Regions from separate parts of the Bacillus cereus group sp. N8 genome, predicted to be linked through region 1. Evidence: riboswitches for the same ligand, from Rfam matches in the RefSeq annotation. Region 1 holds a riboswitch; each other region holds the start of a gene.

Region 1 (3,172 bases):
ATCTGTCCACTTGCCATTAATCTTTACATTTTCTTTAGCTATACCTTCTTTTTTAAATCCTACTTTTTCTAATACACGTATAGATGCTATATTGTCAGGCACAGCTCCTGCTTCAATTCTATGTAGTTTCAATTCTCTAAAAGCAAAGTCTACAACAAGTTGAAGAGCCTCTGTTGTATAGCCCCTTGAATTATGCTCCCTATCTAAGGTAAATCCCGTATAACAGCCTTGGAAGGGATCCCTAGTAATTTGAGTTAATGAAATGTCTCCGATAAGTTTATCAGTTTCTTTTAAAAAGATTCCAAAAGCGTATACTTGGTTTTCATCTTTCTTTTTTAATGCCCGTTCAATGCGTATTTTTTGATGTTCTTCTGTATAAAAGACTTCTGGGAGTAATGGACAAACTCGTTGAAAAAATTCGCGATTTCTAGTATGTAAGTTAGCTAACTCGCTCGCGTCAGAAATTTTGTAAAGTCGAAGATATATTTGCTGTCCTACTAGTTTCATAAAAAACCTCCGATATCCTTTTAATACAATTTTATTCTCGTCAAATCTTATAAATTCCTTTTGTATATTATATTCATGTTAGGTTAACATAATGTCTCATTATCGGTAGCAAAAAAAAGGCGAATCCCTACTTTCAAAAGGAATTCGCCTTTTTCTTTTTCTATAACTCTATTCATCTTTTTATAAATTCCTATCCTGGCGTGGTTTCAAGGTTCTTGTTTGTTACTGAATGAGTCGAAAAACTGTATGAAATCTTGCATACTCTTAGCGTGGTTATTTTCCAAAATGCTGGCGGTATCCCATTTATAGGTTATGAGGAATGGTTTTTTTGTACTATTATCTATTCTTGAATATATTTTATTCTTTGAATTTATCAGGTTTTTCAACTCTAAATGATTTCACCTCACCGCACTCTAAACAAAATGTTGTTAACAGTTTAGAACGCTTTCCCCCTGAAAAGAACCTACTAGGTTCATCGTCCAAACATACGCATGATAAGCACTTCCAACTCGTCCCTCTTTAAAGTTAGTAGAACCACAATTCTCGCATCTTTTATTTTTCATGTTATTTATTCCTCTTTTGGTTCGTATTTATTTTGATGTGTTTTTACAATAGAAGCAAGGCAAATTGGTTATAAATGATGTTTTCGACATGATACAACATACCCCTTTATATATCCCAAAGTAAAACAACATAATACTCCTATAATTCTCTATAACAATATGGTTTTTTATATATCATTTAATGCGTATCGGAAAAATAAGTATTAAATGATTGATTTTTATTATTCTGATGATTATAATAAATAAAAATCAAACAATTCTTATGTTGAGAAGTGGAGGGACGGGCCCTATGAAACTTCGGCAACCTCGTTTTAGACGAAAGGTGCCAAATCCTGCAGGTGAAGAAACACCTGAAAGATAAGAGCGGTTCACTTAGTCAAGAAGGCTACTCTTATTTCGATAAGAGTAGCTTTTTTTATGGCTAAAAGGTAGAGGGGGAATATGTAGTGGAGTATGGTTTTTGGTTACCGATTTTTGGGGGATGGCTTCGAAATGTAGATGATGAATCTATGCCGCCTACGTTTGAGTATGCAAAACAAACAGCGCAAGCGGCAGAACAATTAGGTTTTTCAACAACTCTTATTGCAGAATTAAACTTAAATGATATAAAAGGTGTTTCAGCACCAAGTTTAGAAGCATGGACAACTGCGGCAGCACTTGCTGCAGTAACGGATCGATTAGAGATTATGACAGCTGTAAGACCTGGCTTCCATAATCCAGCAGTTACAGCGAAAATGGCAGCGAATATCGATCAATTAAGTAATGGTCGTTTTACATTAAATGTGGTTTCAGCATGGTGGGAAGAAGAAGCGAGACAGTATGGTGGGGTATTTACCGCACATGATGAAAGGTATAATCGCACAGAGGAATTTGTAACAGTTTTGAAGGAGCTTTGGAAAGAAGAAGCGTTTTCTTATAAAGGGAACTTTTATGAGCTTCATAATACACATTTAAGTCCAAAACCTGTGCAGAAACAAGGAATTAAGATCTATGCAGGTGGTGAGAGTGAGCGAGGAAAAGAGGTAATTGTAAACCACGCGGATGCATATGTGATGCATGGAGGAACAGTGGAAGAGGTGTCTGTGAAAATAGAAGATATGAAGAATCGTAGAAAGAAAGTAACAGAGGAGCCATTGCAGTCATTCGGACTCGCGGCTTACGTCATTTGTCGTGATACAGAAGAAGAGGCATTAGAAGAATGGAGACGCATAACGGACGTGAAAGATGATGCTTTAGGTTATGCGGGTTACCAAGATTTTATTAGTAAATCGCATTTGGAACAGCAAGTGAAGCTAAATGATTATTCTGTATCCAATCGTGGGTTACGTCCTAATCTAATCGGAACACCAGCACAAATTGCAGAAAGGATACTCGCTTTTGAAAAAGTAGGTGTTACGTTATTACTTTTACAATTTTCTCCACAGCTTGAAGAGATGAAACGATTTTCTGAAAAAGTGATGCCATTAGTTGAGTTGAAAAGAAAGGAATTGATTACAAATGAGTAAAATTTACATATTACATGAGAATAAGGAATGGACGGATCATTTGGTGAAAAGGTTGGAAGAACTGGAGTTACCGTATGAGGAATGGTTTTTAGATGAGGGAACACTTTCGTTAGAAAAAGAACCTCCCCAAGGTGTTTTTTATAGCCGCATGAGTGCTTCTTCACATACGAGAGGGCATCGATATGCACCTGAGTTGACTGAAGGAGTCCTTGCTTGGTTAGAGGGATACGGGCGAACAGTATTTAATGGATCTCGTGCATTACGTCTTGAAGTAAGTAAATTGAATCAATATGCAGCATTAAGAAATTTTGGCATACAAGTGCCGAAAACGATTGGTGCTGTTGGCCGTGATAATATAGTAAAAGCAGCAAAGGAGTTAGGGGAAGTACCGCTCATTACAAAGCATAACCGTGCAGGTAAAGGCCTTGGTGTTCAACTTTTTCATTCTATTGATGCTTTAGAACAATATTTGGATGGTCCGACGTTTGAAGAACCTATTGATGGAATTACTTTAATACAGCAGTATATTGAAGCGCCAGAACCATATATTACACGTTGTGAGTTTGTAGGTGGTCAGTTTGTATATGCAGTTAAAGT
Region 2 (3,172 bases), on a different contig from region 1:
AAGATGTTAACAGTCGTTGAGATGACAATTGAAGAGTTGAAAATTGGAATGTTAGATTTAAATTATGCTCCGCATTTAGCGAAAGAGTATGGAATCGAAAGTGTACCGTGTTTACTTGTTTTTGAAAATGGGACACTCATGAAGAAGATATATGCATTTCATTCGGTTGAATATTTATATACGGAATTAAAGTAGGCGGCAAAGTTTTTGCCGCCTCGACATATTTCTTGGGAAATATGTCGAGATGCAGGGTGGTTACAGTATTTGTCGAGCGAAAGTAACAGGATTGCTCTTTAGTGAGAGGGAATGGTATGTGTAATAGAAAGTGATATGAAGGATGTGATTTAGGGTGAAATTATATTCTTTGCTGCAATCATTTGTAAATTATGCTAATGGTCAATATCATTTAGAACCGCTTTTAAGACAAGGAGAAAAAACTGTTAATTTCCGCTTTGGAGATGAAAGTTGTTCGTTACAAATTTCAAGAGATTATATAGAGCTGCTACATGAGGAAAGAGGAACGGAGCAAATTGTTTGTGTAGATGAAGAAGATGTAAAACAATTGGTGAACGGCAATGTAAGATTGCAAATGTTAATGAACGATGGACGTGTACAGTATTCGGGAACGTATCGAACGATGCTATTAGTTGAATCAATGTTTCATATATGTAAGCCGATGTCAGTGGGTGCTTAAAAGTCTGAAGTTTCTTTTTTTACGAAAATTTCTGTTGACATGCCGTATGGATATTGATACAATTCAATTCATAAAATATAGACAATTTAATAAATTTCAAATCAGACGAAAATTTAATCTGATTTCTCTTATCAAGAGAGGTGGAGGGACTGTGCCCTGTGAAGCCCGGCAACCGTCAACTTATGTTGAAATGGTGCCAATTCCTGCAAAGCAAATGCTTTGAGAGATGAGAGAGAGGGATAATGTTGTTATATACGCATATAAACCTTTCTGCTTCTCTAAAGCGGAAAGGTTTTTTTGTTGTTTGAATGTGGCGGACATTCAAATAATAAAAGTAGTGATAACGGTAGAACCTGCATCAAAAATAAAAAATTGCGGAGTCTATCCAAAGTTTTATGAAATCCAGCTCCAGCGGCTAGAATGTTCGATGGCTTCGCTTCTTCCTATGAGGCAAGAAACGCCTCTACGTCAGAAGCTCCATCCACTTTACATTCTAAACGAGCCGCTTGCGCTTTTTAAACAAAAAAGGGGTGAACATCATGATCTTATTAGAAAATGTAAAGAAAATATATAAATCAAAAAGCGGTGATGTCACTGCTGTAGATAACGCCAACTTACAAATAGAGAAAGGCGAAATATTTGGTGTTATCGGATATAGTGGCGCTGGGAAAAGTTCTTTAATTAGATTGTTTAATCAGTTAGAGAAACCAACGTCTGGTCAAATTACAATCGCAAATCGTGTCATTTCAGCAATTACAGGAAGTGAACTTCGTAAGGCAAGACAAGAAATCGGAATGATTTTTCAGCACTTCAACTTACTTTGGTCACGAACTGTACGCGAAAATATCGAATTCCCACTTGAAATTGCGGGTGTGGATAAGGCGAAGAGAAGAAAACGTGTTGATGAGTTAATTCATCTCGTTGGATTAGAAGGAAGAGGAGACGCATATCCATCTCAGTTAAGTGGTGGACAAAAGCAGCGCGTTGGGATTGCAAGAGCGTTAGCAAATAATCCACAAGTACTTTTATGTGATGAAGCAACGTCAGCTCTTGATCCAGAAACGACGGATCAAATTTTAGATTTATTATTAGATATTAATAAGCGTCTAGGCTTAACAATTGTATTAATTACACATGAGATGCACGTGATTCGGAAGATTTGTAATCGTGTTGCGGTAATGGAGCAAGGAAAGATTGTAGAAAGTGGTCCTGTACTTGATGTATTTCGTAATCCACAGCAAGACATTACAAAACGATTTGTACAACAGTTAACTGATTCTGAAGATACAAATGAAACGATTGAAAGCTTAATTGAAAAATACCCAGATGGAAAAGTAATTCGCTTGCAGTTTATCGGTGAGGCTGTAGAAAGGCCGGTTCTTCAAAGATTAATGCAACGCAGTGATATAGAAGTTAGCATTTTGCAAGGAAATATCGCACAAACGAATAACGGTTCTTACGGTAGTTTAGTCGTTCATTTAAATGGTGAGGAAACAGCAATCCAGCAAGCAATAGAAGGGATTCATCAAGATCAAGTAGAGCTGGAGGTGATTGCGCATGGATAAGTTAATCGCAAATGTTGATTGGAATCAAATGCTAGAAGCGACTGGTGAAACGTTATATATGACGGCAATCGCAGCGCTTGCCACATTTGTTTTAGGACTTATTTTAGGACTATTACTCTTTATGACAGCGAAAGATAATTTATGGGAAAACAAAGCAATTAATACGGTGATTGGAGCGTTCGTAAACATTTTCCGTTCGATACCGTTCATCATTTTAATTATTTTATTAATCCCGTTCACAAAGATTCTTCTTGGAACAATACTTGGAGCGAGTGCAGCGCTGCCAGCTTTAATTATTGGAGCGGCACCATTTTACGCGAGAATGGTTGAAATCGCACTTCGTGAAATTGATAAAGGCGTAATTGAAGCTTCAAAAGCGATGGGGGCAAAAACAAGCACAATTATTTTGAAAGTGTTAATTCCAGAGGCGTTACCAGCGTTAGTATCGGGTATTACGGTAACGACAATTGCTTTAGTAGGTTATACAGCAATGGCGGGAGTTGTTGGTGCTGGTGGCCTTGGAACACTTGCTTATTTAGAAGGGTTCCAGCGAGGAAATAACGATGTAACAATCGTTGCGACAATTTGTGTATTACTAGTTGTATTTTTCATTCAGTGGATTGGTGATAGTGTAACGACTCGAATAGATAAAAGATAATGAAAATGGGGGTATTTAAAATGAAAAAATTATTACTTACGGCACTTATTTCAACTTCAATTTTTGGGTTAGCTGCTTGTGGTGGGAAAGATAAAGATGAAAAGAAACTTGTTGTTGGTGCTTCTAACGTACCGCACGCTGTTATTTTAGAAAAGGCAAAACCTTTACTTGAGAAAAAAGGAATTGAATTAGAAATTAAAAAATTCCAAGACTACGTGTTACCGAATAAAGCGTTAGCGGATAAAGAAATTGATG
Region 3 (3,172 bases), on a different contig from region 1:
CGAAAACAGATCCTGAATACACATACGGGATTGAAAAATCATATTTCTTTTTTCTTTCCGGAGAAACGGATAGTTCATTTGCAATCGTATCAATACGACCAGAATCTAATAAACCAAATAATCCTTCAAAATCAGAAACATTCCATTCTACTTTATATCCAGCTTTTTTAGCAGCTGCTTCAATAATTTCAGCATCAAAACCTTTTACTTTCTCACCCTCTTTAAAAATAAATGGACTACGACCTGCAGAAGTCCCAACTTTCACTACTTTTTCATTCGTTTTTTCACTTGATACGTTTGAACCACATGCAGACAAAGCTCTAACTGATAGTGTTAATGCTATCGTTAGTAATAATGACGATTTCCTCATAACTCTTCCTCCTAAATAACGAAATGATTTCCTTCTTCAGATGCATTTAATTGTCGTAAAAACTTTTTCGTACGTTCATTTTGTGGGTTTCTAAAAATCTCTTTTGGCGTTCCCTGCTCTACGATAATTCCATCCGCCATAAATATAATGCGATCCGCCACCTCTTTTGCAAAATTCATTTCATGTGTAACAATAACCATCGTTATATGCTGTCTTGCCAAGTCTTTAATAACTTGCAGTACCTCATTAACTAATTCTGGATCAAGCGCAGAAGTCGGTTCATCAAACAATAATACAACGGGATTTAAAGCCATTGCTCTAGCAATCCCTACCCTTTGCTGTTGCCCCCCTGATAACATCGTTGGATAAAAATCTTCTTTATCAGCTAATCCTACTTGTTTTAATATTTCTCTCGCTATTCTCTTTGCCTCTTCTTCACTTTTTTTCTGTACAACCGTTAATGGCGTTGTAATATTTTGCAGTGCTGTTTTATTTTTGAATAAATTATAGTTTTGAAAAACCATAGCTGTTTTTTGCCGTAATTGTATTATTTCTTTTTTATAAATTTTCTTCACATGAATCTCTAAATCTTCAATTCTAATACTTCCATCATTCGGTTGTTCTAATAAATTCAAACATCTCAATAGGGTCGATTTCCCTGAACCAGAAGGTCCAATAATTACTACCACTTCCCCTTTTTTCACAGTAAGTGAAATTCCCTTTAACACTTCATTAAGTTTGTAGGATTTATACAAATCACTTATCTCAATCACATACTTCACCTCATTTCTGTTATAAATACGGCGCATCAAGTTTCTTTTCTAATTTTTTCTGCCCCCAGCTAATTGCAATTGTAATAATCCAATACACAATCGCTACCGCTAAATAACTTTCCATATAACGATACGATTGAGCAGCTAACATTTTCGCTTGTGCTAAAATTTCAGCCACCCCAAGCGCAAAAGATAACGAAGATTCTTTTAACAATCCAACAAAATTATTTCCAAGTGACGGCACTGCTACACGAATAGCCTGCGGAAAGATAATTTGCCGCATGGCTTGTGCTTTTGTCATCCCTACTGATAAACAAGCATCCATTTGCCCTGATTCAACAGCATTTAATGAACCTCGAATTATCTCTGACAAATAAGCAGCATTATTTAAACTGAGACCAATTAAGGTTGCTTGCATAGCTGTAAGTACTGTAAAAGCCGGAAATATTTGTGGCAATCCGAAATACAACACAAACAATTGAACTAATAACGGTGTTCCTCTAAAGAAAGAGATATACACCCTTGCAATTGGATATAAAAATTTCGGTTTGTTTTTTGTTATGATTGCCAAGCCAATCCCTATAAAGAAAGAAATAATCATGGAAACAACAGTAATCCCTAAAGTTATGTATACATACTTAAATAATTGCGGAAAACTTTCTAAAAAATACGTTGCATCAAATTTCATTCTATCCCCCCTCTCTAAACAAAAAGCTCTTCTTATACATATAAGAAGAGTTGAATGTTAATCCATTTCCCCCCATCTTCCAAACGCATCATTCGTTTGCTGGAATTAGCACAGTACTTTTATAGCCTGTTGCTGAGATTTCATCGGGCCAGTCCCTCCATCTCTCTTGATAAGAAAACTAATAAATTTTTCCATTTATTAAGTTGTTATTATGAAGAATACAGATAAATTAAAACAATGTCAATAGGAAAACTAAGAATTAAATTTATACTTATTTCGTACATACAAACAATATGCCATCAAAATTACTCTTCTTTATACACCGTACACAAAAAGCCGGTACTTCTAACAAACTTAGAAATACCGGCTTCCAATCTTTTATTCTTATAACTTATGATATTTATTTCATCTTATGTACTTCAGCAACTAACTTTCCGCCTTGTATGCCCATATATAGCTTAACAGGCGCATCATTCGTGTTTTCAAACACTAAATCTAAATAAGGATACGCAATTGTAGCATCTCTTCCCTGCGGGACATAACCTACTGTTTTAGAATGTGTAGTTCTCTCTACCATTTTCAAACCAGCTTGATCTGCTGCATTGTATAGAGTTGATGATGTTTGACAAACGCCACCACCATAACCATCTACTAATTTACCATCTACAATTTCTTTACCTAATTGATATCCTTTATCTGGCGTTGTATCACCGATTAATGCATTGAAAGAGAAACTGTCTCCTTTTGCTAATACAACTCCATTTATGCTCGCTGCCGACAAACGAATATTCTCAATACGGCCACCTGCTGATCCACCTAAATTCGTTTCATATCTACCAATTACCGTGCCACTTCCTTGCGCATCACTTAATGTTGCGATAGGCTTTTTCTCAACAATAGGTAATTGATATGAAGAATCCCACATACCTACGTTTAATAATTTATCTACTAATTCTTTTTCCATTAATTCATAAGAAGGTTTTCCTTCTTGCCAACTTCCATCAGGAGCTATACGTGAAGGAACCATCTTTTTGTCAACGCTTTTCCCAACTTCACTTGCAACCTTCGTTACCGATTTTTTGAATTTCGCTTCATCTTCAAAATAACCTAAACTTGATAAATCTAATTTTTTTACTTCAGTACCAGTACGCGCATCAACCAAGCTAATTGAATCCTGTACATCAGCCTTAGCCTCTACAACGTTCCCACCAATATCACTCACTAATGCCACATCACTTACTTTTGCGCCACAACCACTTACTACAGCTACGCATAGTACCCCAACTAATATACCCTTTACTTTTCGGAACAATATACTCTCTCCTTTTCCCCCAACATTAT

The links. A riboswitch is a leader RNA that binds a small molecule or an ion and turns the genes downstream of it on or off. The one in region 1 is predicted to bind S-adenosylmethionine.
Positions count from the first base shown of each region.
Region 2: another riboswitch for S-adenosylmethionine. It lies ahead of JDS80_RS20685 (methionine ABC transporter ATP-binding protein); the one in region 1 lies ahead of JDS80_RS23585 (LLM class flavin-dependent oxidoreductase).
Region 3: another riboswitch for S-adenosylmethionine. It lies ahead of JDS80_RS07630 (amino acid ABC transporter permease); the one in region 1 lies ahead of JDS80_RS23585 (LLM class flavin-dependent oxidoreductase).

Region 1 is NZ_JAEHBK010000023.1:33,834-37,005, reverse strand. It holds gene JDS80_RS23595 (GNAT family N-acetyltransferase) at 1-507, opposite strand, end outside; partial or broken gene JDS80_RS23590 (hypothetical protein) at 865-1,070, opposite strand; SAM riboswitch class I at 1,328-1,434, shown strand; gene JDS80_RS23585 (LLM class flavin-dependent oxidoreductase) at 1,517-2,575, shown strand; gene JDS80_RS23580 (ATP-grasp domain-containing protein) at 2,568-3,172, shown strand, end outside.
Region 2 is NZ_JAEHBK010000016.1:21,616-24,787, forward strand. It holds gene JDS80_RS20675 (thioredoxin family protein) at 1-195, shown strand, start outside; gene JDS80_RS20680 (hypothetical protein) at 350-694, shown strand; SAM riboswitch class I at 820-927, shown strand; gene JDS80_RS20685 (methionine ABC transporter ATP-binding protein) at 1,234-2,259, shown strand; gene JDS80_RS20690 (methionine ABC transporter permease) at 2,252-2,917, shown strand; gene metQ (methionine ABC transporter substrate-binding lipoprotein MetQ) at 2,938-3,172, shown strand, end outside.
Region 3 is NZ_JAEHBK010000003.1:241,233-244,404, forward strand. It holds gene JDS80_RS07620 (amino acid ABC transporter substrate-binding protein) at 1-370, opposite strand, end outside; gene JDS80_RS07625 (ATP-binding cassette domain-containing protein) at 382-1,143, opposite strand; gene JDS80_RS07630 (amino acid ABC transporter permease) at 1,163-1,831, opposite strand; SAM riboswitch class I at 1,901-2,007, opposite strand; gene JDS80_RS07635 (VanW family protein) at 2,232-3,143, opposite strand.